3 regions of the Pseudomonas sp. GW821-FHT03A09 genome follow, and region 2 is predicted to be linked to each of the others. Evidence: riboswitches for the same ligand, from Rfam matches in the RefSeq annotation. Region 2 holds a riboswitch; each other region holds the start of a gene.

What was found. Region 2 has a riboswitch for cobalamin ahead of cobO (cob(I)yrinic acid a,c-diamide adenosyltransferase). Riboswitches for the same ligand answer to the same signal wherever they lie in the genome.
Region 1: another riboswitch for cobalamin. It lies ahead of AC07V4_RS07940 (ABC transporter substrate-binding protein); the one in region 2 lies ahead of cobO (cob(I)yrinic acid a,c-diamide adenosyltransferase).
Region 3: another riboswitch for cobalamin. It lies ahead of cobW (cobalamin biosynthesis protein CobW); the one in region 2 lies ahead of cobO (cob(I)yrinic acid a,c-diamide adenosyltransferase).

The regions. Positions count from the first base shown of each region.
Region 1 is NZ_JBWKUX010000004.1:7,142-17,222, forward strand. Features, by position in the region: gene AC07V4_RS07920 (aldehyde dehydrogenase family protein) at 1-1,249, shown strand, start outside; gene AC07V4_RS07925 (protealysin inhibitor emfourin) at 1,402-1,707, opposite strand; gene AC07V4_RS07930 (M4 family metallopeptidase) at 1,722-2,783, opposite strand; gene AC07V4_RS07935 (DNA/RNA non-specific endonuclease) at 2,913-3,857, shown strand; cobalamin riboswitch at 3,894-4,088, shown strand; gene AC07V4_RS07940 (ABC transporter substrate-binding protein) at 4,204-5,214, shown strand; gene AC07V4_RS07945 (FecCD family ABC transporter permease) at 5,211-6,215, shown strand; gene AC07V4_RS07950 (ABC transporter ATP-binding protein) at 6,212-6,976, shown strand; gene AC07V4_RS07955 (nucleotidyltransferase family protein) at 7,100-7,669, opposite strand; gene AC07V4_RS07960 (hypothetical protein) at 8,102-8,335, opposite strand; gene AC07V4_RS07965 (BPL-N domain-containing protein) at 8,432-9,172, opposite strand; gene AC07V4_RS07970 (VOC family protein) at 9,293-9,748, shown strand; gene AC07V4_RS07975 (ATP-binding protein) at 9,766-10,081, opposite strand, start outside.
Region 2 is NZ_JBWKUX010000004.1:271,903-281,983, forward strand. Features, by position in the region: gene cobU (bifunctional adenosylcobinamide kinase/adenosylcobinamide-phosphate guanylyltransferase) at 1-322, opposite strand, end outside; gene AC07V4_RS09130 (cobyric acid synthase) at 378-1,829, opposite strand; gene cobD (threonine-phosphate decarboxylase CobD) at 1,826-2,815, opposite strand; gene cbiB (adenosylcobinamide-phosphate synthase CbiB) at 2,808-3,716, opposite strand; gene bluB (5,6-dimethylbenzimidazole synthase) at 3,713-4,363, opposite strand; gene AC07V4_RS09150 (cobyrinic acid a,c-diamide synthase CobB) at 4,360-5,748, opposite strand; gene cobO (cob(I)yrinic acid a,c-diamide adenosyltransferase) at 5,745-6,356, opposite strand; cobalamin riboswitch at 6,436-6,670, opposite strand; gene AC07V4_RS09160 (PQQ-dependent sugar dehydrogenase) at 6,770-8,083, shown strand; gene AC07V4_RS09165 (C40 family peptidase) at 8,146-8,682, opposite strand; gene AC07V4_RS09170 (C40 family peptidase) at 8,828-9,457, opposite strand; gene hda (DnaA regulatory inactivator Hda) at 9,671-10,081, opposite strand, start outside.
Region 3 is NZ_JBWKUX010000010.1:132,468-142,548, forward strand. Features, by position in the region: gene metH (methionine synthase) at 1-144, opposite strand, end outside; gene AC07V4_RS19150 (fatty acid cis/trans isomerase) at 307-2,598, shown strand; gene nfuA (Fe-S biogenesis protein NfuA) at 2,693-3,277, shown strand; gene cobM (precorrin-4 C(11)-methyltransferase) at 3,498-4,244, opposite strand; gene AC07V4_RS19165 (cobalamin biosynthesis protein) at 4,314-4,706, opposite strand; gene AC07V4_RS19170 (CbtA family protein) at 4,703-5,404, opposite strand; gene AC07V4_RS19175 (CbtB domain-containing protein) at 5,416-5,604, opposite strand; cobalamin riboswitch at 5,702-5,903, opposite strand; cobalamin riboswitch at 6,663-6,862, shown strand; gene cobW (cobalamin biosynthesis protein CobW) at 6,956-8,017, shown strand; gene cobN (cobaltochelatase subunit CobN) at 8,021-10,081, shown strand, end outside.

The DNA.
Region 1 (10,081 bases), 260 kb from region 2:
CCAACCGATCAGCCAGCGCGCCGAGTTGCTGCTGGCCCTGGCCACCACCCTGCGTGAGCAAGCCGAAACCATGGCGCAGATGATCACCCTGGAAATGGGCAAACCCATCGCCCAAGCCCGCGCCGAAATCGAAAAGTGCGCCCAACTCAGCCAATGGTACGCAGCCCAGGGCCCGGCCATGCTTGCCCCGGAACCGACCTTGGTGGACAACGGCAGCGCGCAGATCGAATACCGCCCACTGGGCCCGATCTTCGCCGTGATGCCGTGGAACTTCCCGGTGTGGCAAGTGTTGCGCGGTGCCGTGCCGACCTTGCTGGCCGGTAACACCTACGTGCTCAAGCACGCGCCCAATGTGATGGGCAGCGCCTACCTGATCCAGCAAGCGTTCCAGAAAGCCGGCTTCGCCGAAGGCATTTTTGAAGTGGTCAACGTGACGAACGAAGGCGTCTCCAAGGCCATCGCCGACCCACGCATCGCCGCCGTCACCCTCACCGGCAGCGTGCGCGCCGGCATCGCCATCGGCTCTCAGGCCGGTGCTGCGTTGAAAAAATGCGTGCTGGAACTGGGCGGTTCCGACCCATTCATCGTGCTCAACGACGCCGACCTCGACGCTGCCGTGCAGGCCGCCGTGATCGGCCGTTTCCAAAACAGTGGCCAAGTCTGCGCCGCCGCCAAGCGCCTGATCATAGAAGAAGGCGTAGTAGCCGCGTTCACCGCCAAATTCCTCGAAGCCAGCCGCACACTGGTAATGGGCGACCCGACCGCAGCCGACACTTACATCGGCCCGATGGCACGCGTTGACCTGCGTGAAGAGCTACACGGCCAGGTCCAGGCTACCCTGGAAGAAGGCGCGACGCTGCTGCTGGGCGGCAACAAAGTGCCCGGTGCCGGCAACTACTATGAGCCGACCGTATTGGCCAACGTCACCGACCAGATGACCTCGTTCAAACAGGAACTGTTCGGGCCGGTGGCATCAATCATCACTGCACGCGATGCCGACCACGCTGTGGCCCTGGCCAACGACAGCGAGTTCGGGCTGACGGCGAGCATCTTCACCACCGATGCGGCGAAGGCGCGGGACATCGCCAACCAGCTGGAAACCGGCGGGATCTTCGTCAATTCCTTTAGCGTCTCCGACCCTCGGGTGGCGTTTGGCGGGATCAAAAAGAGTGGGTTCGGTCGCGAGCTGTCGCACTTCGGCGTACGGGAGTTCTGCAACGCACAGACCGTCTGGCTGAACCGCCAATAACCCCTGTAGTGAGCGGGCTTGCCCCGCGCTGGGTGGCACAGCCGCCCTAAACCCAGACACCTTGGTCTTCCTGAAACACCGCAGCGTCTTTGTTGGGGTGGCTTCGCCCCCAGCGCGGGGCAAGCCCGCTCACTACAATCAAGAAGCGAGCATCAGCAGCGAATATGCCGCCGCACGCACTGCACCAATCCGTCCAGCGCCTGAGACTTCACCGGCGCAAGCACACAGACCGTGTGCGCGCGCGCGCCTTCCGTCACCGTCAGGGTGTAATGCACCTGGCCTGGATTCCCGGGCGCTGGAGCGGTGCTTTGTGGCAACTGAAAAAAGTCTGACGCGGCGATCAGTTGCCGCAATTCCTGTTGATCCTGCTCGGGTAGCGTGTCCAGTTCCACCGTACGCGGTTGGGCCAGGCCCGGAAAAAAACCAGGCCCGCCGATTTCCTTGATCGAAATTTGCATGACTGTTCCTCACCTCAGACGGAAATACCGACCGCTTTCCAACCGTCCTTGACCGCCTTCTGCTCATCCTTGTTCACGCCATAAAGGCGACCGGCCACATCGTAAGTAATGCGCGCAAAGCGCAAGAACCCCGAGCTGGGCCGAAGCCGCGCATCACGCAACGCGTCATACCAGATGCGCCCCGCACGTTCCCAGGCGAACCCGCCCAATTGAGTCGCTACCTGATAGAACGCATGGTTGGGAATACCGGAATTGATATGCACCCCGCCATTGTCCTCGTAGGTCTGGACAAAATCATCCATGTGCCCAGGTTGAGGGTCCTTGCCCAGCAGTTTGTCGTCAAAAGCAGTGCCGGGAGCCTTCATTGAACGCAGTGCAGTGCCTTTGATTTTTTTGGTAAACAGCCCTTTGCCAATCAACCAATCGGCGTCCTCGGCCTTTTGCTTCAACGCATATTGCTTGATCAGTGAACCGAACACGTCCGACAACGATTCGTTCAATGCCCCGGACTGGTTGAAATACATCAGCTTGGCCTCATCCTCGGTGACGCCATGGGCCAATTCATGGCCAATCACGTCAAGGGCTACCGTGAACCGGTTGAACAACTGGCCATCCCCATCCCCAAACACCATCTGGGTGGAGTTCCAGAACGCGTTGTTATAGCTCTGGCCAAAATGGACGGTTGCGTCCAACGCCATACCTGCATCGTCGATGGAATTGCGGTCGAAGACCTGGTCAAAAAAATCGAAGGTGGCGCCCAGGCCATCATAGGCCTCGTCCACCGCAGCATCACCACTCTCGGGCTGCCCTTCACCACGGATCAACGTTCCTGGCAGGCTATCGGTACCCTCGGCGCTGTAGATCGAACGCTGTTTCTCGGCGCCCATGGCCAGGGCCTGATGGGCCGGGCTCTTGGCGGGCACCGCGACCATCCGCAACGAGCGGAACGTGCTGTCCTTGGCACGAGTACGCAGCGCGACATCTCGTTGCGCCTTATTACCGTGGCGCGCGATCTGGTCGAGCATGTAGGGCGGAATCAAGCAGAAAACAGGGTTACGCAAATGGCGATCACACATTGGCTGGCTCCTTTTGGCGTGCGGTGAACGTCCGGGAGACTGTTTCAGGATAGCCCCCGAGGGTTAACGCGTACCTTCAATTGTCATCAAGCTATGTTGCAGTCGCGTTTATCCGAGGAGGACTCACCGATGCCAGCACGTAAAGCCAAAATCGACCTTGCCCACCGCCCCAGACTCGGCGATTTACGCCCGTTGATCATGCCCAGCCCCAGCCTCATGGAAGCCAGGGCGGCGGCGCCCCGCGTTACCTCGGCCAAAGATTTGAAAGACCGGCGCGGCTACGCAGACGACTTTCTCGGCAGCTTCGTAGTGCCATGGCCAACGGTGGAGGAAACCCTCGCAGGTGACGTTCAGACACTGGACGGTGGCGGCCAGCGCCTGGACTACACGCACTTCTCGGTGACGATGTCACGCTCCAAGCGGCTCGCACTGTATGTGGGCGTCAATATCGACGGAGGCCGGTCGGTAGACATCATCCGCCGCAACGACAGCTGGGCCTACGATGGTCGCCTGCCCAACAGTGCCCAGGTGGGCGACGAGCTGTATGCCAAGAACGGCCTGGATCGTGGTCATCTGGTCCGCCGACAAGACCCCAATTGGGGCGACGACGCCCAGACCGCCAACGCCGACACCTTCCATTTCACCAACTGCTCGCCACAGATGAGTGGGTTCAACCAGAAGACCTGGCTGGAACTCGAAGATTACATTCTGGACAACACGCAACGCTGGAAAGCCCGCGCCACGGTGTTTACCGGTCCGGTGTTTGCCGCGGGTGACCGTGTGTACCGAGGCGTTCAAATTCCCCAAGCGTTCTGGAAAGTCGTCGCCTACCTCAACGACGACGGCAAACCCTCTGCCAGCGCCTACATGATCGACCAAATCCGCGAACTGGATCAGCTCGACCTGGTATTCGGTCAACTCAGGACCTACCAGCGCAGCGTGATCCAGATAGAGCGCCTGACCGGCATCCGCTTCGCCAACCTGGCCGACTACGATGGTTTCAGCAACGAAGAACGCGCCACCGGCACGCGGATCGAAGCGCTGATCCAAGGCCTTGAGGACATTCGCGTCTGAACAAGCGCACCTTGGGCTATGTCGCCTCGTCCTGATCGACTACCATACCGCGCCGGTTCCCAAACGGGACTAATAGGGAATCCGAAGCGCGGCCCCATCGCGTCAATCGGAACTGCCCCCGCAACTGTAGGTGCTGAGCCTGCTCCACACTGCCACTGAGCCATGCTCGGGAAGGCCGGAGCGAGGCAACGACGCATCAGTCAGGAGACCTGCCGGCCCAGCTAGATCACTAACCGGCGGGGTGTCCGGGAAGGACATCCTTGCCCTGCCCCATCGGCAGCGTTCATGGCTGTATTTCCAAACCGTGCCTCCCCAGCTCCTTGTACGGTTCAAACGGAGATGCCCCATGCTGCCACGCGTTACCGCCCTGCTCACCGGCGTAGGCTTCTGTGCCTTGGCCCAGGCCGCGCCCACCCACTACCCACTGACCGTCGAAAACTGTGGCAGCCACCTCATCTTCCAACAAGCTCCCGCCCGCAGCGTGACCATCGGCCAGGCCGCCACCGAAATGCTCTACGCCCTGGGCCTGGCGGACAAAGTGGTCGGTACCTCGTTGTGGTTCAACAACGTACTGCCTCAATTCCAGGCGCAGAACGACAAGATCGAGCGCTTGGCCAGCAACGAGCCGAGCTTCGAAGCCGTGATCGCCAAGCGCCCGCAACTGGTAGCCGCCGAGCTGGAATGGGTGGTCGGGCCGCAGGGCGTGGTCGGTACCCGCGAGCAATTCCATGAACTGAAAATCCCCACCTACCTGCTGCCCTCCGACTGCGAAGGCAAGGACAACCTGGTGGGCGCCGACGGCACGCGCCTTGAGCCGTTTCGCATCGAGACGATCTATAAAAGCATCAGCCAACTGGCGCAGATCTTCGACGTACAGGACCGCGGCCAGCAACTGAACGACACGCTCAAGGCGCGCCTGGCCAAATCGGTCGCCACCGCGCAGAGCAAAGGCCTCAAGCAAGCCAGCGCACTGGTGTGGTTCTCCAGCGCCGAAATGGCCAGCGATCCGTACGTGGCCGGTCATAAAGGTATTCCGGAGTTCATGCTGGAAACCCTGGGCCTGCACAACGTGGTGCAGTCCGATGAAGAGTGGCCCGCCGTCGGCTGGGAAACCCTGGCCAAGGCCAATCCGACCTTCCTGGTGATCGCCCGCATGGACCGCCGCCGCTACCCCGCCGACGACCATGAAAAGAAACTCGCCTTCCTGCACAGCGACCCGGTGACTCGCAACATGGACGCCGTGAAAAACAACCGCATCATCATTATTGACGCCCTGGCCCTGCAAGCCAGCATCCGCATGTTCGATGGCCTGGAACAACTGGCCGGCGCGATCGACGGCTACGACCTGCCCCAATGATCCGTACCCTGCTCGCCCTCACCCTGCTACTGCTCGCGGTCCTTGCTGGCGTGGCCATCGGCGAAACCGCCATCGAACCGCAGGTGGTGTTGCAGGTGCTCGCCAACAAACTGTGGGCGGCCGGCTATGTGCTGGACCCCATCGACGAAGGCGTGGTGTGGAACTACCGCCTGACCCGCGCCCTAGTCGCCGCCGCCTGCGGTGCCGGGTTGGCGACCTGCGGCGTGATTTTACAGTCGTTGCTGCGTAACCCCCTGGCCGACCCGTACCTGCTCGGCATCAGCGCCGGTGCGTCGACTGGCGCCGTGCTGGTGGCGTTGATCGGCGTGGGCGGCGGCTTGATTTCGCTGTCGGCGGGCGCGTTCGTCGGCGCCATGGCGGCGTTTGCCTTGGTGATTCTGCTGGCCCGCGCCAGCGGTTCGGCCAGTGGCACCGGGCAGATCATCCTCGCCGGTATTGCCGGTTCGCAGTTGTTCAATGCCCTCACCGCCTTCCTGATCACCCAGTCGGCCAGCTCCGAACAGGCCCGCGGCATCATGTTCTGGCTGCTGGGCAACCTCAGCGGCGTGCGCTGGCCGTCAGTGTGGCTGGCGATGCCCGTGGCGGTCTTGGGCCTGGCGGTGTGCCTGTGGCATCGCCGTGCGCTGGATGCATTCACCTTCGGCACGGACTCGGCGGCGTCCCTCGGCATCCCGGTGCGCCGCGTGCAGTTCGTGCTGGTGGGTTGTGCGGCGCTGGTGACGGCGGTGATGGTGTCGATTGTCGGCTCCATCGGCTTTGTCGGGCTGGTCATTCCCCATGCCGTGCGCCTGCTGCTGGGCACTGGACATTCGCGCTTGCTGCCGGCCAGTGCCCTGGGTGGCGCGCTGTTCCTGATTGCGGCAGACGTCCTTTCACGCACCTTGATCAAAGGCCAGGTGGTTCCGGTCGGGGTGGTCACAGCATTGGTGGGCGCGCCGGTGTTTGCGCTGATCCTGATCGGCCGGAGGAACGCGCGATGAATGTCTTGAGTTGCACCGGCCTGGGTTTCAAAGTGCGTGAGGCCCAGTTGCTGCATGACATTCACCTTGACGTTCAGTTGGGCGAAACCCTGGGCATCGTCGGGCCGAACGGTTCCGGCAAATCCACCCTGCTCAAGCTGCTCGCCGGCTTGCGCGCACCGGCCAACGGCGAAGTACGGTTGGGCGGCCAGCCCCTGGGCAAACTGTCACGCCGCGCCATCGCGCAGCAACTGGCGATGGTGGAGCAACAAGCCGACACCGACGACGCCATCCGCGTGTTCGACGCTGTGGCCCTGGGGCGCACGCCCTGGCTGTCGGCACTGAGCCCGTGGTCCGGCGAAGACCATGCCATCGTAAGTCAGGCACTGCATGACGTAGACGCCACCCACCTGGGCCAACGCGCCTGGCGCAGCCTCTCCGGCGGTGAACGCCAACGCGTGCACATCGCCCGCGCCCTGGCGCAACGTCCGCAGATTCTGCTACTGGATGAGCCAACCAACCACCTGGATATCCAGCATCAGCTGGCAATCTTGAAAGGTGTGCAAGCGTTGCCGGTGACCACGCTGATTGCCCTGCATGACCTGAATCAGGCGCTGACCTGCGATCGCCTGGCCGTGCTGGATCGCGGGCACTTGGTGGCGCTGGGCAAGCCGCTGCAGGTACTGACGCCACAACGCTTGCAGGACACATTCGGGGTGCAGGCGCATTACCTGACAGACCCGTTCGACGGAGCGCAGATCCTGCGCTTACGCCCAAGTTGACTGATGGAGCACCGCTCAGATGTGGGGCAGGCAACCTATTCATTGGCAGTGCCGCCGCCTTCGCAGCCTCGCTAAAGCTCGACAGCTCCCACAGAGGTCCTGGAGAGGCCACTTAGGGATAGTTCACCGCAGATTTTCATCAATGATCCTGAGCCACGGCCAGCGCGCCTGATAACTGCGCGCCTTCTGCACGAACAACTCAGGCTCCGGGTGCAGGGGGTTAATCCGCAGTACACCCTGCTCTACATCCGCCAACCCATACGGCGCATACACCTCACCCGTCTCAATCTCCAGCCCGATGCACGTGCCCGCTACCAGGTAACGGTCAACGCCCTGTCTGGCCGAGTGCAACTGCGGATAAGGCCGGCCAAACCGCTCGGCGTACCACAGGTGAACCCGCGCCTGGTTCTTGACCTCGACGTTGACGCCCAAGTCCTGAAACAGCTGCTCAGCGGCGCGGATCACTTTGTCTTCAGCATCGTAGGACAGGTCGGTATCGAAGTAAAAAACGTCGTAGTCCTTTACTCCCTGGGCGGCGGGAAGGTTCGATTGATGATTCCACACCGCCTGGAACAGACAGCCTGCCGTGAGCATGCATTGGGACACGCAGAGGTCAGGCAGGCGCGCTGTGATTTCAGCATTGATGGGGTTGGCCATGGCCAGTTCGAGCAAGGTTTTGACGGTCAATGTCATGGTGACTCCTTCATCTACGGTGTAAGCGACCGACTGTAACCCACCCATGATGACAGTCCCCCTTAAGCCAGTTGACTGTTTAGCCCCTGGAAGGAATGGAGGCGACAAAATCCCCTTGCCACTCAGTGGATGTGTGCAGCTTTTCGTTCTCCAGCCATAAGAGCCCGATATCCAGCCACTTCAACAGTTTTTCGGTCTCACTGTCAGGCCGTGTCGGCTGCACAATCGCGGTATGACAACTCTCCGAAGGACCTATAAGCCGGTGCCAATAGGAGAAGACCTGACCAATCGCCATCCGAACTTGCGATGGATCTGCGCTGCTCTTCACCTCGATAAGTAAATCGTCCTTGGGGCCCTTGTATTCTTTGACCAAGATATCGTAACGGCAATCCTTTGCTCGCCCCTCAAGAAGGGTCCAGCCCTGGCTGACGATCAGCCCTTCAATTCAACTGCCCGATTGCCCGCCGCGTCGTCGTAGGCCACATACAACGACTCGGCGATCTGGCTTTTGATGGCTTTGGTGGATTCCAGCCCCAGCACAAAACCTTCAGCCTTGCCTCCGGCGCGGTTGAGTTCTTCATGGGTAGAGGCGCCAGTGATGGCATCCAGGAGTTTGGCGGCGTGAGGGCCTACACCCTTGGGAAGGGAAATTTGGTCGATGGACATGGCGATACCTATAAGAAGAAGGATCGGTAGCGCGTGGAACCACTGCCGGGGTTGGCATGTTAGACCTGTTTGGAAATAAAGTTCTGCTTTCCAGCCTTATCGCTCGACTTCGCGCACCAACACCCCAAACAACTCCCCGCGCGGCCTCTCACCCACCCCAATCCCCGCCTTCTCAAACCACTCCCGCCCCGCCTCTGGATGCGGCCCGCTCAACACCACCACACCCTTCCCGTACGTATACCGGGCCGCCGCCACATCGCCATCCCGATAAGTCGCAATCGTCGTATAGGGTGACGCCGCATCAGCCGGCGGGAAGTATGGCCCATCCTGATAAAACACGTTATCCGGTTGCCCATCCCACACCACCCGCACCGCCGCATCATCAACCCCTTTCACTTCAAACTCGGGCCGTCCCGCTTCGGAGTCCAGGTCTTGCGGTATCAAACCCAGGTTGCTGTCATCCGCCAGGTAAGCTCCCATGCACAGCCCCAGGTAGCGCCCACCCTTGGCCACATAGTCACGAATGGCTTGCGCCCGTGCGTCGCCCAGGCTGGCCAGGGCGCCGGGAATGTCCTGGCCGCCACCGGGTTGCACATAGAGGTCATAGCGGGCGAGGTTTTGCGGAGTGATGTCGATCGACTCTTTCGCGCCGACGAAGTCGATGTGGACGTTCGGGTTGAAGTGCAACAGGGCGGTTTTGACGTTTTCAGAGCAGTCATCACAACCCGCCGGGCCACGGTAGATGGCGACGTGGCTGATAGTGGGCGCCGCCTGGGTTGGAGACGGCTGCAATGCGGCGAAGGCAAGTAATGTTGAGGCAACGGCACGTAGCTTCATGGTCACGAGTTCACGGAAAAGGGATGCGCGTGAATACGCTAGCTCGAACGGCGTGGGGAATACGTTAATAGTTGTAAATCGGCTACTGTCGCGTAAATCAACATTCAACCGGGGCAAGCCATGGAGCTGAAGTTCAGTCACGTCGATGTATTGGTAGAAGATCTCGAAGAGGCCTGTGCGTATTACGCGAAAATCCTCAAAGCCAGGATCTCCACCACCCAAGTGTGGGAACGCGGTGGCTTGCATGTGCGCTATGCAGTGGCGCTGATGGGCCAGGAGCGTTTCATGCTGGTGCAACCACTGGCGGGCAACCTGCGGGAGCTGCTGGATAAGCACGGCGAAGGAATGATTTACCGGCATTGCTACACCACACCTGATATCGAGGTGGCCTATGCCGAGTTGATCGCCGAGGGGGTCCAGCCGCAGGATGAGAACGGCCGGCCATTGGCCCTGGAGGATCTGCAGTCACCGTCCGGCACGCGCATCATTTGGCTGCCCAAGCGTTTTGGGCATTTCTCTGTCGAGATCTTGGAGGAGAAAGGCCTGGAGGCCTTTATCGCGCGCGTGTTTGCATGAACAGCGTGGGGCGGACCTCACCGCCCCAACAGCTCCCTGACCCGCCCCCCTAGCCCCTCCACCGCAAACGGCTTCGTCAACACACCCATTCCCGCCGCCAGTTGCCCATAACCCATCACCGCGTTTTCGGCGTAGCCGGTAATGAACAGCGTCTTCAAGCCTGGCCGCAACTCCATGCCCGCTTCCGCCATCTGCCGGCCATTCATCCCGCCCGGCAGCCCGACGTCGGTCACCAGCAAATCAATGTGCACGTCCGACCTCAACAGTTTCAGCCCCGCCGCGCTGTCGGCGGCTTCGATGACGGTGTAGCCGAGTTCACCGAGCACGTCGGCG
Region 2 (10,081 bases):
ACAGCTGTTCGCGCTCCTGCACAAGACGCTCGGCATCGTCGAGCATCAACAGATTGGTGAGCCACAGGGTCAGGCAATCCACCAACAGGCAGCGTCCGGACGCCGCGTTTTCGCGCAGCACCCGCGCCAATTCGACGGGCTCTTCGATCAAGCCCCAGTGATCCGGGCGCCGCCGACGATGCTGGGCGACACGCTCGCTCATCTCGCCGTCCAGCGGCTGGCTGGTGGCGATATAGATGACAGGCAACGTGCTGTCGGTGGCGAGCTTTTCGGCGAGGCGGCTTTTGCCGGAGCGGGCACCGCCGATGATCAACTGAAGCATAGCGAGTCACCTTTGTTCGGTTGATGCAATTCAATGTGGGGTCGCGTTCGCACCGTTAAACCTCGCACAGTTTTCGCAATAGCTCGGTGTCCAGATGGTGCTCGACCAAGTCCGCCAGGCGTTCGATATCGCGCTCGCGCAGGGCGTGGTAATCCACCTCTTGAACATCGTCCAGACCGGCCCAGCGCAGCAAGGCACTGCACGCTGCTGGCGTCTCGAACAAGCCATGCAGATAGGTGCCGAGGATCTGTCCGTCATCACTTTGGGCACCGTCACGACGGCCATCCTCCAGCAGCACTGCCGCCTTCGACAGTGCATCGCCGGACGTCACCCCCGCGTGAATCTCATAGCCACTGACCTCGGCATCCTCCAATAGCAAACGCCCACGCACGTTGCGCAACTGCTTCTCGGCTTCCAGCGTCGTGCTGAACGCCAGCAGGCCCAAACCGTCACTGGACCCGGCCAACCCTTCCAGCCCGAGCGGGTCATGCACCTGCTCACCGAGCATCTGCAAGCCGCCACAAATACCCAGCACCTTGCCGCCGTAGCGCAAGTGCCGGGCCACGGCTGCGTCCCAGCCATTGGCGCGCAGATAGGCCAGGTCGCTGCGCACGCTTTTCGAACCCGGCAGGATGATCAGGTCGGCAGCCGGAATCGGCTGGCCCGGGCCGACAAACTGCAAGTCAACTTGAGGGTGCAGGCGCAGCGGATCGAAATCCGTATGGTTGCTGATCCGCGGCAATACCGGCACCATCACCTTGAGCACCTGGGCCGCCTTGTCGATCTGGCGCTGGTCGATACCGTCCTCGGCCTCCAGGTGCAGGTCCATCACGTAGGGCAGCACGCCCACCACCGGCTTGCCGGTGCGGGCTTCGAGCCAATCCAGCCCAGGCTGCAACAACGCGATGTCGCCGCGAAAGCGGTTGATGATGAAACCTTTGACCCGCGCCTGCTCCGTGGGCGACAGCAGTTCCAATGTGCCGACCAGATGGGCGAACACACCGCCGCGATTGATATCGGCGATCAGCAGCACCGGGCAATCCACCGCTTCGGCGAAGCCCATGTTGGCAATATCGTTGGCGCGCAGGTTGATCTCCGCCGGGGAGCCGGCGCCTTCCACCATGACCACCCGGTAGGCGGCGCTCAACCGTGCGTGGGAGGCCAGCACCGCTTGCATCGCGATGGCTTTGTAGTCGTGATAGGCCACCGCATTCATGCTGGTCACGGCACGGCCGTGGATGATCACCTGGGAGCCGGTGTCGCTGTTGGGTTTGAGCAGCACCGGGTTCATGTCGGTGTGCGGCGCGAGGTTGGCGGCCTGGGCCTGTACCGCCTGGGCGCGGCCGATCTCACCGCCCTCGGGGGTTACCGCACTGTTGAGCGCCATGTTCTGGGGTTTGAAAGGCGCGACCGCTACACCCTGGCGTACCAGCCAACGACACAGCGCGGTCACCAGAGTACTTTTACCCGCGTCGGACGTAGTGCCCTGCACCATCAGCGTACTCATGAGGCTTCCTTGTAGGCGGTCAGTGCCTCATCGAGTCGCAACCAATCCGCTTCGGTGTCGGGCAAGCCGAAACGCAGGCTGCTGTCGTGAACAAACAGGCGCAGCAAGATGCCGCGTTGAGCCATGAACTCATGCATGCGTTCGGCATGGGGTGTGATCAGCCACTGGAACAAAGCGCAGCCGCCGTGGAGTTGAAAGCCATGGCCTTCGAGCAGCTCGAACAAGCGCTGGCCGGCGTCGATGCAACGCTGGCGCTGACGCGCGTGTCCGACGGTATCACGCAGGCATGCCTGACCGAGCACCCGCGTCGGCCCACTGACGGCCCAGGGGCCGAGCTGTTCGGCCAGCAACTTGAGCAATTTGCGTTCGGCCAGCACGAACCCCAGGCGCACACCGGCCAGGCCAAAGAACTTGCCGAACGAACGCAACACAATCAGCCCGACATGATGGGCCTGGTTCGCCAGGCTCAGTTGTGGGGTGACGTCCATGAACGCTTCGTCCACCACCAACCAGCCGCCGCGCTGGGCCAGACGTGAATGCCAGTCCAGCAGGCGTTGCGGCGTCAGGCTCAGACCCGTGGGATTGTTCGGATTGACCACCACCAGTACGTCGAGGCCATCCAGGAAAAAGTCGACTTCCTGCTCCTGCACTTCGCGCACCACGTAACCGGCACGGCGCCAGGCTTCGGCGTGTTCGGCATAGCACGGCGACAGCACGCCGACCTTGCCCGTACGACGCAGGCGTGGCAGCAATTGGATCGCCGCCTGGGAGCCCGGCACAGGCAATACATGGGGGGCGCCGTAATACTCGCTGGCCGCCGCTTCCAGGCCATCATCGGTTTCCGGCAAGCGCGCCCATGCCCGCATCGGGATCTCAGGGATCGGCCACGGCCAGGGCGCCAGGCCACTGGACAGGTCGAGCCAATCGGCTTCGGCAATCCCATACTGAATCACGGCCTTACGCAGCCGCCCACCGTGCTCAAGCATAGAATTGCGCCCCCGCGCAGAGAATCAACAGCCACAACCATACGCCGCGTTGTACCAGCTGCCAGCCACGGTCAATGGAGTCGGCATCGGCTGCCGGGCCTTCACCCAACTGCGGACGCTGATGCAATTCACCGTGATAGATCGCCGCGCCACCCAATTCGACACCCAATGCGCCCGCCCCGGCCGCCATCACCGGACCAGCGTTGGGACTGTCCCAGGTGGGCCCTTGGGTGCGCCAGCATTTCAGCGCCAGTCGGGTTTTACCGAGCAGCGCGTAGGTCAACGCTACCAGGCGCGCAGGAATATAGTTGAGTACATCGTCGATCTTGGCCGCCGCCCAGCCGAAGCGCTCGAAGCGCTCATTGCGATAGCCCCACATGGCGTCCAGGGTGTTGCTCAGGCGATAGAGCACCACGCCTGGCACACCGGCCACCACAAACCAGAACAGCGCGGCGAACACCGCGTCGCTACCGTTTTCCAGCACCGACTCGGTGGCGGCGCGGGCGACTTCCGTGCGGTCCAGCTCACTGGTCTGGCGACTCACCAGGTAACTCACGCGCTTGCGCGCTTGTTCCAGGTCATCACTGCGCAACGCCTGGGCCACGGGAATCACGTGCTCGCCGAGGCTGCGCATGCCAAGTGCGCAGTACAACGCCAGAATCTCCAGCACCCAACCGATGTAAGGCGCCCATGACAACGCGGTGGCCAACACGGTCAGCGGCACCACGGCGATAAACCACGCGGTCACGCCGTGGCTGCGCCAGCCTCGCCCCCCGGTATTGAAACGCTGCTCGATGCGCCCGGCGAAATTGCCGAACGCCACCAGCGGATGCCAACGCTTGGGCTCACCCAGCAACGCATCCAGCGCCACCGCAGCGACACACAGCAAGGCCACACTCATTGACTAACTCCCCACACATTTTCATACAGCATGTCGCTCAGTGGCCGTGGTTCGGTCCAGCCTTCGAGCTGCAACATCGGGGCCGGATAGAACTCGGCCACCGGCCCCAGGCAGAGCACTGCCAGGGGCTTGGCACCGGGCGGCAGGCCCAGCAGGTCGGCCAGGGCCTGGGGCTCGAACAGCGAGACCCAGCCCATGCCCAGCCCTTCGACGCGAGCTGCCAGCCACAGATTCTGGATCGCACAGGACAACGACGCCATGTCCATTTCCGGTAAGGTACGGCGCCCAAAGATATGGCGCTCGCGGCCATCCATCAGCGCCGCCACCAAGACCTCGGCGCAGTCGTGGATGCCTTCGACCTTGAGCTTCATGAATTCGTCAGAGCGCTCGCCCAGTGCCTCGGCGGTGCGCACGCGTTCTTCTTCCACCAACTGTTGAATCTTCCCACGCAGTGGGCGGTCGCTGATGCGGATAAACCGCCAGGGTTGCATCAGGCCGACACTAGGGGCCTGATGCGCGGCCTGGAGTAAGCGGTGCAACAACTCAGGGGCGATAGAGCCACCACTGAAGTGGCGCATGTCACGGCGTTCAGCGATGGCGCGGTAGACGGCCTGGCGGTCGGCTTCGGGGAATGCGTTGTCAGTCATGGCCTCTTCGCGGGCAAGCCCGCTCCCACATTGAGAGATGTGAACGCTGTCGATGTGGGAGCTGGCTTACCTGCGATAGCGGTCTCAAGCGTGGGCGCAAATAAAGCGGCCACCGCCGTCGGGTTGGACGGGAAATAGAAGTGCACGTAGGACGCGGTCATCCGACCCTGTCGGTAAACCGCCTCGGCACCGCGCCCGCCGTTGGGGCTCAGGCCGCGGGCAATCGGATGCCATTCGGTGCTGGTCAGGGAATGGTGATAGGTGTGGCCGCGCAACACGCCTTCCGGCAACTCGACACTTTGCAGGGCCAAGGCCGCCAGCTTCTTTTGCATCACCGCGTCCCCCTGCAGCAGGCCAACCAACTCGGCGCGGTTGCCGTCGACATCGGTGAGCGAATCAAGCAGGTAGAGCATGCCGCCGCACTCGGCGAGCAAAGGCTTGCCGGCAGCATGGTGGGCGCGGATGGCGTCAAGCATCGGTGTATTTTCCGACAACGCCTGATGGTGCAGCTCCGGGTAACCGCCAGGTAAATAAAGACTGTCGGCGTCGGGCAATTCGCAATCGTGAATCGGTGAAAAGAAGCGCAGCTCGGCACCCATCGCCCGCAGCACGTCGAGACTGGCGCCATAGGTAAAGGCGAAGGCCTCGTCACGGGCCACGGCAATCCGCACACCCGCAAGCAACGGCTCGGCCTCTGTCACCTCGGGGGCGGCGAAGGTCACCGGCGGCGGCAACGCCACTTCGCAGCTGCTGCCCAAGGCTTGGGCGGCGGCGTCCAGGCGCACGTCGAGGTCATTCAATTCACTGGCTTGTACCAGGCCCAAGTGACGGCTCGGCAGCTCGATCCCGGTTTCCCGGGACAGCGCGCCGTACCAACGCAGGCCTTCAGTCAGACTGCCCTCGAGCAGTTGCGCATGACGCTGGGTGCCGACGCGGTTGGCCAGCACCCCGGCGAACGGCAAGTCCGGCTGATAGCGTGCCAGGCCCAGGGCCAGGGCGCCAAAGGTCTGGGCCATGGCGGTACCGTCGATCACCCCGAGCACGGGCACACCGAAGTGGCGGGCCAGGTCGGCGCTGGATGGCGTACCGTCGAACAGGCCCATCACGCCTTCGATCAGGATCAGGTCGGCCTCTCCCGCTGCTTCCCATAGCAGACGGCGACTTTCTTGCTCGCCGACCATCCACATGTCCAACTGATACACCGGCGCACCACTGGCGCGCTCGTGAATCATCGGGTCGAGAAAATCCGGCCCGCATTTGAACACGCGCACCTTGCGCCCCAGGTTGCGGTGCAAACGGGCGAGCGCGGCGGTGACGGTGGTTTTGCCCTGGCCGGACGCCGGTGCGGCGATCAAGACGGCCGGGCAATGACGTGGCTGATTCAAAGTTCGACGCCCTTCTGTGCCTTGATACCGGCCTGGAACGCGTGCTTGAGCATGCCCATTTCGGTGACGGTGTCGCCCATTTCGATCAACTCAGGCTTGGCGCCACGGCCGGTGACAACCACATGCTGCATGGGCGGGCGGGCCTGCAGGTCGCTCAGGACCTGATCCAGGTCGAGGTAGCCGTGCTTGAGGGCGATGTTCAGCTCATCCAGCACCACCAAGCCGATGGCCGGGTCTTGCAGCAGTTCGCGAGAAACCGCCCAGGCAGCCTCGGCAGCGGCGATGTCACGCTGGCGGTCTTGTGTTTCCCAGGTAAAGCCTTCGCCCATCACATGGAAGCGCACTTGCTCGGGGAAGCGGCGGAAGAACAACTCTTCGCCGGTACTGCTGCGCCCTTTGATGAACTGCACCACACCGCACTGCATGCCGTGGCCCATGGCGCGGGCGAGCATGCCGAACGCCGAGCTGCTCTTGCCTTTGCCGTTGCCGGTCAGCACCAGCAGCAATCCGCATTCGTTGGGGGAATTGGCGATACGCTCGTCGATCACGGCTTTTTTGCGCAGCATGCGTGCCAGGTGGCGTTCGTCGCGGTCGGGGGAATCGGTCATGGCAGCTCTCCGTTGGGGCTGGACAAAAACGGCGGGCAGGAAAAAGACAAAACAGACAGCCAAGCATCGCCCACCGTGATGCTGTTGGATGAACCAGGCCGGTCTCCGGACTCATGAGTGGCGCGCAGGCCGACGGCGCGCCTTCCCATATCATGTAGATACAGTGGCAAACAGCACCGCTTTGACTCATTTACCGTTGCGGGGGCAGCGCCGGGATCGCGGCAGCACTGTGTACAAGTGCGCTCACTCACCGGCTTCCCTGTTTCACTCTGTCGACCCCTGGGTCACAGAGCACCTGGAACAAGCCGCGAAGGTTAGTGGGTTGGGGGTGGAGCGTCAATTAAAGCTGGCCTGCCACTTGAACCATTGGGGCGCCGTGCTTCTCTACCCATACAGGTATTAAGGAGAAAACCATGCATAAAACCAGACTGGCCTTACTGATCATGCTCGCCGGCACCCTCGCCGCCTGCGGGGAAAGCTCTACCTTGCAGGTTTCCGACGGCACCGGGCCCTCACCCAAACTGCCGGAACCGAACAAAACCTTGATCCCCACCGTGAATATCGCCCCAGCGATTGGCTGGCCCGACGGCGCCAAGCCGACGGCCGCTGCGGGCATCCAAGTGGCGGCATTTGCCGAGGGCCTGGATCACCCGCGCTGGCTGTATGTGCTGCCCAATGGTGACGTGCTGGTGGCGGAAACCAACGCACCGCCCAAGCCGGACGACGCCAAGGGCATTCGGGGCTGGGTGATGGAGAAAGTCATGGGCCGCGCCGGTGCTGGCGTGCCGAGTCCGAATCGCATCACGCTGCTGCGCGATGCCGACCACGATGGTGTTGCCGAGACCCGAACGGTGTTCCTGGAGAATCTGAATTCACCGTTCGGCATGGCCTTGGTCGGTAACGATCTGTATGTGGCGGATTCGGACAAACTGCTGCGTTTTCCCTACCAGCCTGGCGAAACCACAATCAAGGAAGCGGGCATCAAGGTAGTCGACTTGCCGGGTGGCACCCTCAATCATCACTGGACCAAGAACGTGGTGGCCAGTAAGGACGGCAGCAAGTTGTATGTGAGCGTCGGCTCCAACAGCAACGTTGGCGAAAACGGCCTGGAGGCGGAACAAGGCCGCGCGGCGATCTGGGAAGTCGACCGCGCCAGCGGCCAGCACCGCATCTTCGCTTCCGGCCTGCGCAACCCCAACGGCATGGCATGGGAACCCCAGAGTGGCAAGCTGTGGACGGCCGTGAACGAGCGCGATGAAATCGGCAGCGATCTGGTGCCGGACTACATCACTTCGGTCAAGGATGGCGCCTTTTATGGTTGGCCCTTCAGTTACTACGGCCAGCATGTGGACGTACGCGTCTCACCGCAGAACCCAGAGTTGGTCGCCAAGGCCATTGCCCCGGACTATGCCGTGGGGCCGCACACCGCCTCCCTTGGCCTGACGTTTGCCGAAGGTAACAAACTACCGGCGCAGTTCAGCAACGGCGCGTTTATCGGCCAGCATGGTTCGTGGAACCGCAAGCCGCACAGTGGCTACAAGGTGATCTTCGTACCGTTCGAGGGCGGCCAGCCCAAGGGGCAGCCGCTGGATGTGCTGACCGGGTTTCTCAATAAAGACGAGAAAGCCATGGGCCGGCCGGTGGGCGTGGTGATCGATCAGCAGGGGGACTTGCTGGTGGCGGACGATGTGGGGAATAAGGTGTGGCGGGTTTCTGCGGCCAAATAAAAACCGCATAACCAATGTGGGAGGGGGCAAGCCCCTCTCCCACATTTTGATCTATCTGTAACTTAAGGATTACGCGCCAGATTTCCCGGCAACACGCGCTTGGCGCTGAGATAGGCATTCTGCCAATACGCCTTGGACAAAGTATCCAGCTTCACCGTACCGCCGGTTTGCGGCGCATGGACGAAACGGCCTTCTCCCACATAGATCCCGGCGTGGCTGACCTGTGAACCGCCACCCGTGGCAAAGAACAACAGATCACCGGTTTGCAGATTCTCTTCGCTGACATTCTGTGCACGCATCACGATCAGTTCACGGGTAGTGCGCGGCAACGAGATGCCCGCCGCATCACGGTAGACAAAGCCGATCAGGCCACTGCAATCAAATCCGGAATCCGGCGTGTTGCCGCCCCAGCGATAAGGCGTGCCAACCAGGCCCAGCGCGCGGAAGAGCACGTCTTCGGCAGCAGGCGAGAAACTCTGTGTGGAGTAGTTGAACACCGGCTTGGGCTTGACGGCCACAGGAGCGGGTGGCGGGCGGCTGGCGCAGGCGCTGAGGAGCGCGGCGCAAACCAGCAAAATGAGGCGGGCTGAGGTCGACATGGGCAGAACAATCCTGGTCTGGATGCGGCTTTTCGCTGCCGAACGCTGAAAACCAGAACGCGCAAGCTAAGCTCGCGCGAACGGATTCCAACAATATCCAGGGATTCTAGCGCTTACACGTCAAACTTCAAGTATCACTTTAACTTTACTTACTAGCGGTAACCGTAGTCGGGGCCATGGCGAGTGCGCGCTTGGCTTCGATGAAGGTTTTGCTCCAGTAGCTGTCACCCAGGTTGTCGACTCGAACACCGCCACTGCGACGGCTGCTGGAGTGGATAAACTGGTTATCGCCCAAGTAGATACCGGCGTGACTGACACGACCACGGCCAGCCGTACTAAAGAAAAGCAGATCACCCGGCTTGAGGTTGTTGCGTGCGACCAACGGTGCATCCACGTTGATCATTTCGCGCGTCGAGCGTGGCAGATTCATGCCAGCTTCTTCACGAAACAGGTAGCCGATGAAACCGCTGCAGTCGAAACCGGCTTCAGAGGTACCGCCGAAACGGTAACGGGTACCGATCAGGGACATGCCGCGTTCGAGAATGCTGTCGGCCAGAACTGGAAGCTGGTAAGGCTTGTTGCCGGCGAAGTTGGCCAGTTCTTTTTCAGTAGCGATCTCTTCCTGATAAACAGTGGAAGACTGCGATGCTACGAATTTTGCCTGGGACTGTTGTGCTGGTTTTTGCTGCTCAGCCACGTTTTGAGTGTGGGTGGCGCAACCAAACAACAGGGTAACGAGTGCGAGAGGCACGAGGGGTGCGAAGCGATTTAGCATGGGCACGACCGTGGCTGATGTGTAAAGAAGTCGAGACTATGCCTTCTATCACATCGATTTGCAAATTCAATCGTGATCTATGTGACTTCTTGTTTTGACCATGACATCTAAGCCCTTAACACCCCATACCTGCCATTTGCGTGGTCAAACCGGCCAAAACGCAGGTTTTCTGGCGCCTGAAATATGCCGAAGCCCCCGAAATGACTGGGCTGGCTACCAGCCGAGGGTTTCTTTGAGGAAGGGGATGGTCAGCTTGCGCTGGGCCTGCAAAGAGGCCTGATCGAGCTGTTCGAGCAAATCGAACAACGCGCTCATGCTACGAGTGCCACGAGTGAGGATAAAGTGACCGACTTCGTCGGTGAGGTGCAGGCCGCGACGGGATGCGCGCAATTGCAAGGCACGCAGTTTGTCTTCGTCAGATAAAGGCCGCATCTGGAAAATCAGCGCCAGGGTCAAGCGTGATTTAAGGTCGGCCAGCTTCACCGGCAGCTCACGCGGCGACGTAGAGGCGGCAATCAACAAGCGTCGGCCACTGTCGCGCAAGCGGTTGAACAGGTGAAACAACGCTTCTTCCCAGTCCGCCTTGCCGGCAATCGCCTGCAGATCGTCCAGGCACACCAGCTC
Region 3 (10,081 bases), on a different contig from region 2:
CCAGTCGGCGAAGCGTTTGCCACGGTAGTCGTTTTCCTCAAGCTTATAGCTCTGGATCATCGTGCCCATGCCGCCGTCGAGGATCAGGATGCGTTCCTTGAGGGCTTGGTTAAGGGCTTGCAGACGAGCGCTACGATCGGACATGGGACTACTCTGGTCAGGCATTACGGAGGGCGTGGATCATAGCAAACCTGTGCCGATTTGGAGCATGTTCGGGTTTTGCATGAATATCGTTCATGTTGTCGTGGGTGATGGCCCGGTAGAATTACCGGCAATTTTCCAGCGCTTCGAATCGGGACCGGATACATGTCACTTCGTCTAATTACCAGCACCATCGTGGCGCTGGTCACCAGCTTTGCCCAGGCACAAGGTCCCGCCTCGGTGATCTCCTATACCCGCGATATCCAGCCGATCTTTACCGAAAAGTGCGTGGCCTGCCACGCCTGCTACGACTCGGCGTGCCAGCTCAACCTGGGCAGCGCCGAGGGTGCGGCCCGTGGTGCGAGCAAAACACCGGTCTACGATGGCGAACGCAGCCAAGCCACGCCGACCACCCGTTTGTTCTACGACGCGTTCGGCAAGCAAGCCTGGCAGCAAAAGGGCTTTTATTCGGTGCTGGACGCCCAGGGCAGCCAGGCCGCGCTGATGGCGCGCATGCTGGAGCTGGGCCACAACGCGCCGTTACAACCCAACGCCAAGTTGCCCGAAGACATTGTGCTGGGCCTGAACCGTGAAAACATGTGTGCCATGCCCGGCGAGTTCAACGCCTACGCCGGCAGCCACCCCAAGGAAGGCATGCCGCTGGCGGTCACCGGCCTGACCGACCAGCAATACCAGACCCTGCAACGCTGGCTCGCCTCCGGCGCGCCCATAGACGAGCAGGGCCTGGCGCCCAGCGCAAAAGAAGCGCTGCAAGTGCAGCAATGGGAAAACCTGTTCAACCAGCCCGGCGCCCGGGAAAGCCTAGTGGCGCGCTGGTTGTTCGAGCATTTGTTCCTGGCGCATATCTATTTCGAGAACGGCGAACCCGGGCATTACTTTCAATGGGTACGTTCGCGCACGCCGAGCGGCAAGCCCATCGACCTGATCGCCACGCGCCGTCCCAACGACGACCCCGGTACCCAGGTGTACTACCGGCTATGGCCGGTTCAGGGTGTGATCGTGCATAAAACCCACATCACTTACCCGTTCAGCGCCGAGAAGATGGCGCGCATCAAAGAGCTTTTCTATGCCGGCAACTGGCAGGTCAATGCGCTGCCAGGCTATGGCCCGGGCCGTCGCGCCAACCCATTCGAAACCTTCGAGGCGATCCCGGCCAAGGCGCGCTACCAGTTCATGCTGGATAACGCCGAATACTTCGTGCGCACCTTCATTCGCGGGCCGGTGTGCCGTGGGCAGATCGCCACGGACGTGATCCGCGATAACTTCTGGGCCCTGTTCCAGGACCCGGACCACGACCTGTACATCACTGATGCCCGTTATCGCGGCCAGGCCACGCCACTACTGGCGATGCCGGGGCAGAACGATGACGTGGGCAGCGTACTCAGCCTGTGGCTGGCCTATCGCGACAAGCGCAACCAATACGAGGCGTTGCGCCGTGATAGCTATGCGGATGTGTCGCCGCCAAGCTGGTCAACCCTGTGGGCCGGCAATGACAATGCCTTGTTGAGCATCTTCCGTCACTTTGACAGCGCCTCGGTCACCAAAGGCTTGATCGGCGAAGTGCCGCAAACCATGTGGCTGTTTGATTACCCGCTGCTGGAGCGCACTTATTACCAATTGGCGGTGAACTTCGACGTGTTCGGCAACGTGTCGCACCAGGCCCAGACCCGCCTGTATTTCGACCTGATCCGCAACGGCGCTGAGCAGAACTTCCTGCGCCTGATGCCGGCGGACAGTCGTGATGGGTTCCTCGATGACTGGTACCAGAACAGTGGCAAGCTCAAGCTGTGGCTGGACTACGAATCGATTGATGATGACAAGCCGAGCGGTTTGTACCTCAACGAGAAAGACCCGAAACGCGACTTCGCCAACCAGTTGCTGAGCCGCTACGGCGACCTGAATGCCAGACCGGACCCGATCAACCGCTGCGCCGGGGCCTTTTGCTCCCGTGACGGTATCGATCCGGCGTTACAGGACGCAGAGCAGGCGCTCAGCCGGCTGACCTCGCGCCCGGCCGCCGGGCTCAAGGTCATTGACCAATTGCCTGAAGCCACCATGCTGCGCATTGAAACCGCTAGCGGCAAGCGTGAGGTCTACAGCATGCTGCGCAACCGTGCACACAGTAACGTGGCGTTCTTGCTGGGTGAGGCTTATCGCTATCAGCCAGGGCTGGATACGGTGACGATCTATCCGGGCGTACTGAGCAGCTACCCCAATTTCATGTTCAATATTCCGGCACGGGAAGTGCCAGAGTTTGTTGCTGCGATGGAGAATGCCAAGGATGCCAAGCGTTTCGAGCAGATCGTCGATCGCTGGGGTATCCGTCGCAGTCACCCGCTGTTCTGGCAGTACTTTCATGACTTGTCGCAGTACATCCACGAGACTGCGCCGGTAGAAGAGGGCGTGTTGGACATGAATCGCTATGAAAACCTCTGACAGGCGGTGCGGGTCTTTTCCGACAAAATTACTAGGACTTTGTACCTGCGTAATATTTTGGCGTAAACTGCCGGCAAGCCTGTGAGGAGTTTCCATGACTGCCATAACCATTACCGACGCCGCCCACGATTATCTGGCTGACCTGCTGTCCAAGCAGAACACCCCGGGTATCGGCATCCGCGTCTTTATCACCCAGCCCGGCACCCAATACGCCGAGACTTGCATCGCCTACTGCAAGCCTGGGGAAGAGAAGCCTGAAGACACCGCCCTGGGGCTGAAAAGCTTCACCGCGTACATCGATGCCTTCAGCGAAGCCTTCCTGGATGACGCCGTGGTTGACTACGCCACCGACCGCATGGGCGGCCAGTTGACCATCAAGGCGCCGAACGCCAAGGTGCCGAACGTCAACGCCGACAGCCCGGTGAACGAGCGCATCAACTACTACCTGCAGACCGAGATCAACCCAGGGCTGGCCAGCCATGGCGGTCAGGTCAGCCTGATCGACGTGGTGGATGACGGCATCGCCGTGCTCAAGTTCGGCGGCGGCTGCCAGGGCTGTGGCCAGGCGGACGTGACCCTGCGTGAAGGTATCGAGCGCACGCTGCTCGAACGCATTCCGGAGCTCAAGGGTGTACGTGACGTGACTGACCACACGCAGAAAGAAAACGCCTACTACTGAGTAAGGTGTTCGCTGCGAACAAAAAAACGGCGCCCCGTGAGCGCCGTTTTTTATGCTTTAAATTCAATGTATTGCACTATCTACTTAACAAAACACATCAACTGTGGGAGCTGGCTTGCCTGCGATAGCGGTACATAAGCAGGCAAATGTTTTACCTGGCACACCGCAATCGCGGGCAAGCCCGGCTCCCACAGGGTTTTGCATTGAGTTCGGAATGTGTTCAGGGGCGATAAAGGTGCGCATGCCCAGCCCGATACAGCGACGACTCACTAAAGCTGTCACTGGCCAGCACACGGCCCACCACGATCAGCGCCGTGCGCCGAAACCCCTTGGCGGCGACCTTCTCGGCAATATCAGTAAGCGTTCCGACCACCCAATCCTGATCCGGCCACGTCGCCCGGTGCACCACAGCAATCGGGCAATCCGCGCCATAGTGCGGCAGCAGTGCGGCGACGATCTTCTCCAAGTGGTTGACCCCCAGGTGAATCGCCATGGTCGTGCCATGTCGGGCCAGGCTGTCGAAGTCTTCGCCAGCGGGCATGCTGGTTTTGTCGGCGTAGCGGGTCAGGATCACGCTCTGGGCGATGTCCGGCAGGGTCAGCTCCGTTTCCAGCAGCGCCGCACATGCCGCCACGGCGGTGACCCCAGGAATGATCTGGAACGGAATGCCCAGCTCGCGCAGATAGCGGATCTGCTCGCCAATCGCCCCATACAGGCTTGGGTCACCCGAGTGCACGCGCGCCACATCCTGGCCCTTGGCGTGGGCCGCCTTGATCAGGTCGATGATCTGTTCCAAGTGCAGCTCGGCACTGTTGACCACCGTTTGCGCCTGATGACCTTCCAACACCGCTGCTGGAACCAGCGAGCCCGCGTAGAGGATCACCGGGCAGCTGCGGATCAGTCGCTGGCCCTTGACGGTGATCAATTCCGGGTCGCCGGGGCCTGCGCCAATGAAGTAGACGGTCATGGGGAGTTCCTGTTGAAAAACGGGCGAGCATGAAAAATGCTCATGATCTGACGGGCAATTATCGGGATTTCAGCCGGCGCACGCCAATGCAAAGGTGGCCTGGGAGGATTTTCTGCGGTTAATCAACAGGCGGGCAGGTGCGTTGGCCAGGTGTTCGGCCAGGGCCAGGGCGGCGCTTTCGGCGATGCCGTAACAGCCGGTATGGGCAAAGGCAACTTCGGACCTGTGGCTCAGGCGGTCTTCAAACGTCGCCAAGTGTTGCGCACTGAAACACTGCAAAGGCAGGTCCAGCAGCGCGGCCAGTGCCAGTAATCCCGGTTCATTCTGTTTGTTATCGATACTTGCCAGCGCCGTGACCTGTTGGCGCTCGATACCGCCCGTGACCAAGGCGTCGTCAAACAGCGCCAGCAAGGTGTGAACTTCACAACCTCGCTGGCAACCCAGGCCAACCACCAAGGTCATGCCGAATACTGACCATCGCGATTACGTCGAAACAACCAGGCGCTGATCAGGCCCAGGGCCAGCCAGAACGCCACGTTGGTGAGTTGCGACGCGATCTTGAACTGCGCCTCCAGGGCCTCTGGAGCCAGCATCGAATGCACTTCCGGTTGCGGTGCGCCGATTACGTGGGGCACGACCAGGATCGCCACGCCCAGCACTTTCAGCAGCCAGCTTCGGCCGAACACGATTAGCGCAATACCAACGGCGGTAGACGCAGCCGTGCCGATCCACCAGATTTGGCGCTGCGCCAAGTCCGCTGCGGTAGTGCCCGGCAACTCTGGCGGCAGGCCCAGGGTCGGCGCCAGTACAAAGGTTGCGTAACCCGCCAGGCCCCACAGCAGGCCTTGGGCGGTGCGGGTGGGGGCGCGCAAGGTATAGAGGCCGGCCAGCATCAGCGCGAAACCTACCGCGACCACCAGGTTGCCACCGGTGGTGGACAGCACGCGCTGCCAGCCGTTTTCCGGCTCCCAGGCTTCAGCGTCGTGGGTATGTGCGGCCGCACCTTCGGCGTGCTCGTGTATTTCGGTAGCGGCCGGGGCCTTTTCAAAAGTCTCCGCCTGCAGAATCAGCGGGGCGACCCAGAAGCTTTGCAGCAAGGTCAGCAGCAGGGCGGCCAAAAGGCCCGTGAAACCTGCGGTTTGCGCAATACGCTTGATCATGTCGGCAGGTCTCAGTGGCACGGGAACGCGGCGCTGTGGCGGGTATCGTGGGCGGCGTTATGCACCGCTTCGATATGGGAGAAACCCGCGAAGTACACCAGGCACGCACCCAGGATCGATGCACCGATGGCGGCGGTCAGGCGTTGGCTCAGGGTAGAAGTGCTGCTGGCGGTGTGCGAAGTGCTGCTGATGATCGACATGGCGCGTCCCTTTGGGTTTTCGGGGCGAAACGAGCGCATGAAAACCCCGCGAGCCAGGCCCGCAGGGTTTCGAACAGCGCCCGCCCACCGCGGGTTTGTTATCTGATTTTTTCGGGCCGGTCTCCGGGCTTGCGAGGGGCTCAATGCCTGAAAACGTCGCCTTCCCATACCGTTTGGCACAGTGGATATGACGTTTCGCTCGCTTACCGTTGCGGGGGCAGCACCGGACTGTCATGTGAACATGAGTCACCGGTTTCCCGTTTCACCCTTTGCAGGGCACCCGAAACAAGATGTGTAGGAGAGCATGGGGGTGGGAGGGGAGTCAATTGGGATGTGGTTTTTGGTGGTGGTGTACATATCCGTTATTTGGGTAACGGCTACTATTGGTTCCGCCCTTACGGCGGGTCACTTTGGAAAAGTCCCAAAGTAACCAAAGGGCTCTTGCCCCAACACTCGGCACCTCGCCTAGGCTCGGTGTGCCCTCACTCCGGGTTGCCCACGGATTCAAGCCTGCGTTCGGCCAGCGTGTTTGACGGGGCGCTCCAGATCAAAAGCAAAAGCGCGGCGGCCTTAGAGCTGACCGGTTTCTGACTGTCGATCTCGGTCAAATGTGGGAGCTGGCTTGCCTGCGATGGCATCAGTTGGGTGTACCTGATTCACCGAGGTGTTTGCATCGCAGGCAAGCCAGCTCCCACAGAAAAGCAGATCTGATGCTGCTCTGGCTTTTGCTCTGTTTTTGATCTTGATTTTGATCTTAGGCGCCCCATCAAACACGCTGGCCGGAATTCGGCATGGATTTGGGGGGTAAACCGGCATGGATGCCGGTTTAGCCGCCCCGCGCCATGGATGGCGCGTGGCGGCGGCCCCCCAAATCCATGTCGGATTACGGGCACACCGAGCGTGAGCGAGGTGCCGAGTGTTGGGGCAAGAGCGTTTTGCTTACTTTTGCGCTTTTCAAAAAGTGAGCCGCTGTAAGAGCGGAACCCTAAGTGGCCGTTACCGCAGCAACGGATATGTACACCAGCCAACCCCATCATTGACCATCCCCCAAGCACTGCGTAGCCTTGCACCCTCGAGGTTCTTCGGCCCAGGCCGAAGCTAAGAAGGGAACGCGGTTCAAGCCGCGGCTGCCCCCGCAACTGTGAAGGGTTCTGCTGACTGCCACGCCACTGCCGATAAGGCGGGAAGGCGCAGCCAGCGCCGGTCGCAAGACCTGCAAGCCCCAAGCCAGGAGACCTGCCTCGCAACCGATTTTCCAATTCAACCGGGCGGGGTGATCCGGTGACGAAATCCGCTGCTGCGCGCTGCCGCAGGGCCTGTCGTCCCGTATGCCCGCCCCAAAGGGCATCCGATGAAAACACTGGCCAAACTCCCTGTCACCATCGTTACCGGCTTCCTCGGCTCGGGCAAGACCACTTTGCTGCGCCATATGCTGGATAACGCCCAGGGCCGCCGCATCGCTGTGATCGTCAACGAATTTGGCGAGCTGGGTATCGACGGGGAAATCCTCAAGCAGTGTTCCATCGGTTGCACCGAGGAAGAAGCCAACGGTCGCGTGTACGAACTGGCCAACGGCTGCCTGTGCTGCACCGTACAAGAAGAGTTCTTCCCGGTGATGCGCGAGTTGGTGGCCCGTCGCGGTGACCTCGACCATATCTTGATCGAAACCTCCGGCCTGGCCCTGCCCAAACCTCTGGTGCAAGCCTTCCAGTGGCCGGAAATCCGCAGCGCCTGCACCGTTGACGCGGTGATCACCGTGGTCGACAGCCCGGCCGTGGCCGCTGGCACTTTCGCCGCGTTCCCGGATCAAGTGGACGCCCAGCGCAAGCTCGACCCGAACCTGGATCACGAGTCGCCGCTGCACGAGCTGTTCGCCGACCAACTGGCCAGTGCCGACTTGGTAATCCTCAACAAGACTGACCTGATCAGCCCTGAAGACCTGGCCCGTGTGCGCCTGGAAGTCGCCGAAGAACTGCCGCTAGCAGTGAAGATCATCGAAGCCAGCAGCGGTCGCCTGCCATTGGACGTGCTGATTGGTTTGGGCGCAGGCTCTGAGGAGCATATCGACGCTCGTCACAGCCATCATGATCATCATCACGAAGGCGAAGACGATCACGACCACGATGCTTTCGATTCGATCTCCATCGACCTGCCCCAAACCGACGAAGCGCTGCTGCTCGACGCCCTGACGCAGCTCGTTGTGCAACACGGCATCCTGCGCATCAAAGGTTTTGCGGCCATCCCGAACAAACCGATGCGCTTGCTGATCCAGGGCGTGGGCACACGTTTCGACAAGCACTTCGACCGTGCCTGGGGCGCCGATGAGGCGCGCACCACACGCCTGGTGCTGATCGGCCAGGAGCTGGACGCAGCGGGCCTTGAAGCGCAACTGCGCGCTGCCCTCAGCGTCTGACCCATGCACCTGCTCAGGACCCAACCCGGTGGTTTCGTCTCGGATGACAATATTGCCGACTTAGGCCAAACCCCCGCTGAACTGGTAATCCTGTGCAGTGGCGATTCCAGCCTGGCGCTGTTGGCCGAGGCCGCTCAGCAGTTGCCTGAGGATTACCCCAGCCTGCGCCTGGCCAACCCGATGCAGGTACAGAACCACGCTTCGGTCGATCTGTACGTTGATGAGGTGTTGCGCCACGCCAAGGTGATCCTGATTTCGCTGCACGGCGGTATCGGTTATTGGCGCTACGGCATCGAACGCCTGGTGGAGTTGGCCGAGCGCGGCGTGCAACTGATCCTGGTGCCGGGGGATGATCGCCCGGACCCGGAACTCAGTGGCCTGAGTACCGTCGGTATGGAAGAGCGCGACCGCCTCTGGCACTTCCTGCGCCAGGGCGGCTTGGGCAATGCCCTGGATTTCTATCGTTGCCTGGCCAGTGCTTACCTGGGCCGCGATTACGCGTGGAGCGAGCCGCAAACCTTGCCGCGTACGGCGATTTACCACCCACATAAAGCCAATGCCCGGCTCAATGACTGGCAAATAGCGTGGGAGGCTGAGTTTCCGGTGGCGGCGGTGCTGTTTTACCGCTCTCATTTGCAGGCCGCCAATACCGCTTTTATCGATGTGTTCTGCCAACGTTTGCAGGCGGCGGGGCTTAATCCGTTGCCGATAGCGGTGGCCAGTCTGAAAGAGCCCGGCTGCCTCACGGTGGTCGAGGAACTGCTGAATGACGTCGGAGCAGCGGTGATCCTGAATACCACCGGCTTTGCCCAATCCAGCCCCGAAGCGCCGCACTTGCGCCCGTTTCGCCGCAATGTCCCGGTGATCCAGGCGATCTGCGCCCAAGACAACCAGCCCGGCTGGGAGGCCAGCGAACAAGGTCTCGGCCCGCGTGACCTGGCGATGCACATCGCGTTGCCGGAGTTGGACGGGCGCATCATCAGTCGGCCCATCAGCTTCAAAGACCTGGCTTGGCGCAGCGAGCGCAGCCAGTCGGACGTGGTGTGCTACCGCGCCGCCCCTGAGCGCATGGACTTTGTCGCCGCACTGGCGCGGCGTTGGGTCGAACTGGCGCGGCTGCCGAATGCGAGCAAACGCATTGCGCTGGTGCTCGCCAACTACCCGACCCGCGACGGACGCATCGGCAACGGCGTGGGCCTGGACACCCCGGCCGCTGCGCTGAATATCCTGCGTGCGTTGCAAGCTGAAGGCTATCCACTGCCGCAGACACTGCCGGACAGTGGTACGGCGCTGATCCATGAGCTGTTGGGTGGTGTTACCAACGACATGGACAGCCTCGACCAGCGCCCTTGTCACCAAAGCCTGGGCTTGGACGATTATGAGGCGATGTTCAACGGCTTGCCCGCAGCCAACCGCCAGGCCGTGCTGGAGCGCTGGGGCGCGCCTGATCGCGACCCGATGTGCCGCGACGGTCGTATGATGGTCGCTGGCCTGCGCTTGGGCCTGACGTTTGTCGGCATCCAGCCAGCGCGGGGTTATCAAGTAGACCCTAGCGCGGTGTATCACGATCCGGACCTGGTGCCGCCCCACGGCTATCTCGCCTTCTATTTCTGGTTGCGCCACACCTACGGCGCTCACGGCGTTATCCACGTGGGCAAGCACGGCAACCTCGAATGGCTACCGGGCAAAGGGGTGGGCCTGTCGGAAAACTGCTGGCCCGACGCATTGCTCGGGCCGCTGCCGAATATCTACCCGTTTATCGTCAATGACCCGGGCGAGGGCGCCCAAGCCAAGCGGCGCACCCAGGCGGTGATCATCGATCACTTGATGCCACCGCTGACCCGTGCCGAAACCTACGGCCCGTTGCGTAACCTGGAGCTGTTGGCGGACGAGTACTACGAGGCGCAGTTGCTTGACCCGCGCCGTGCGCTGGAGCTGCAGAAAGACATTCTCAAGTTGGTGCGCGAAACCCGTATCGACCAGGAACTGGAGTTGGGCAGCGACGTGGATGCGGCCGTCTGGTTGCCGCGCCTGGACACTTATCTATGCGACTTGAAAGAGTCA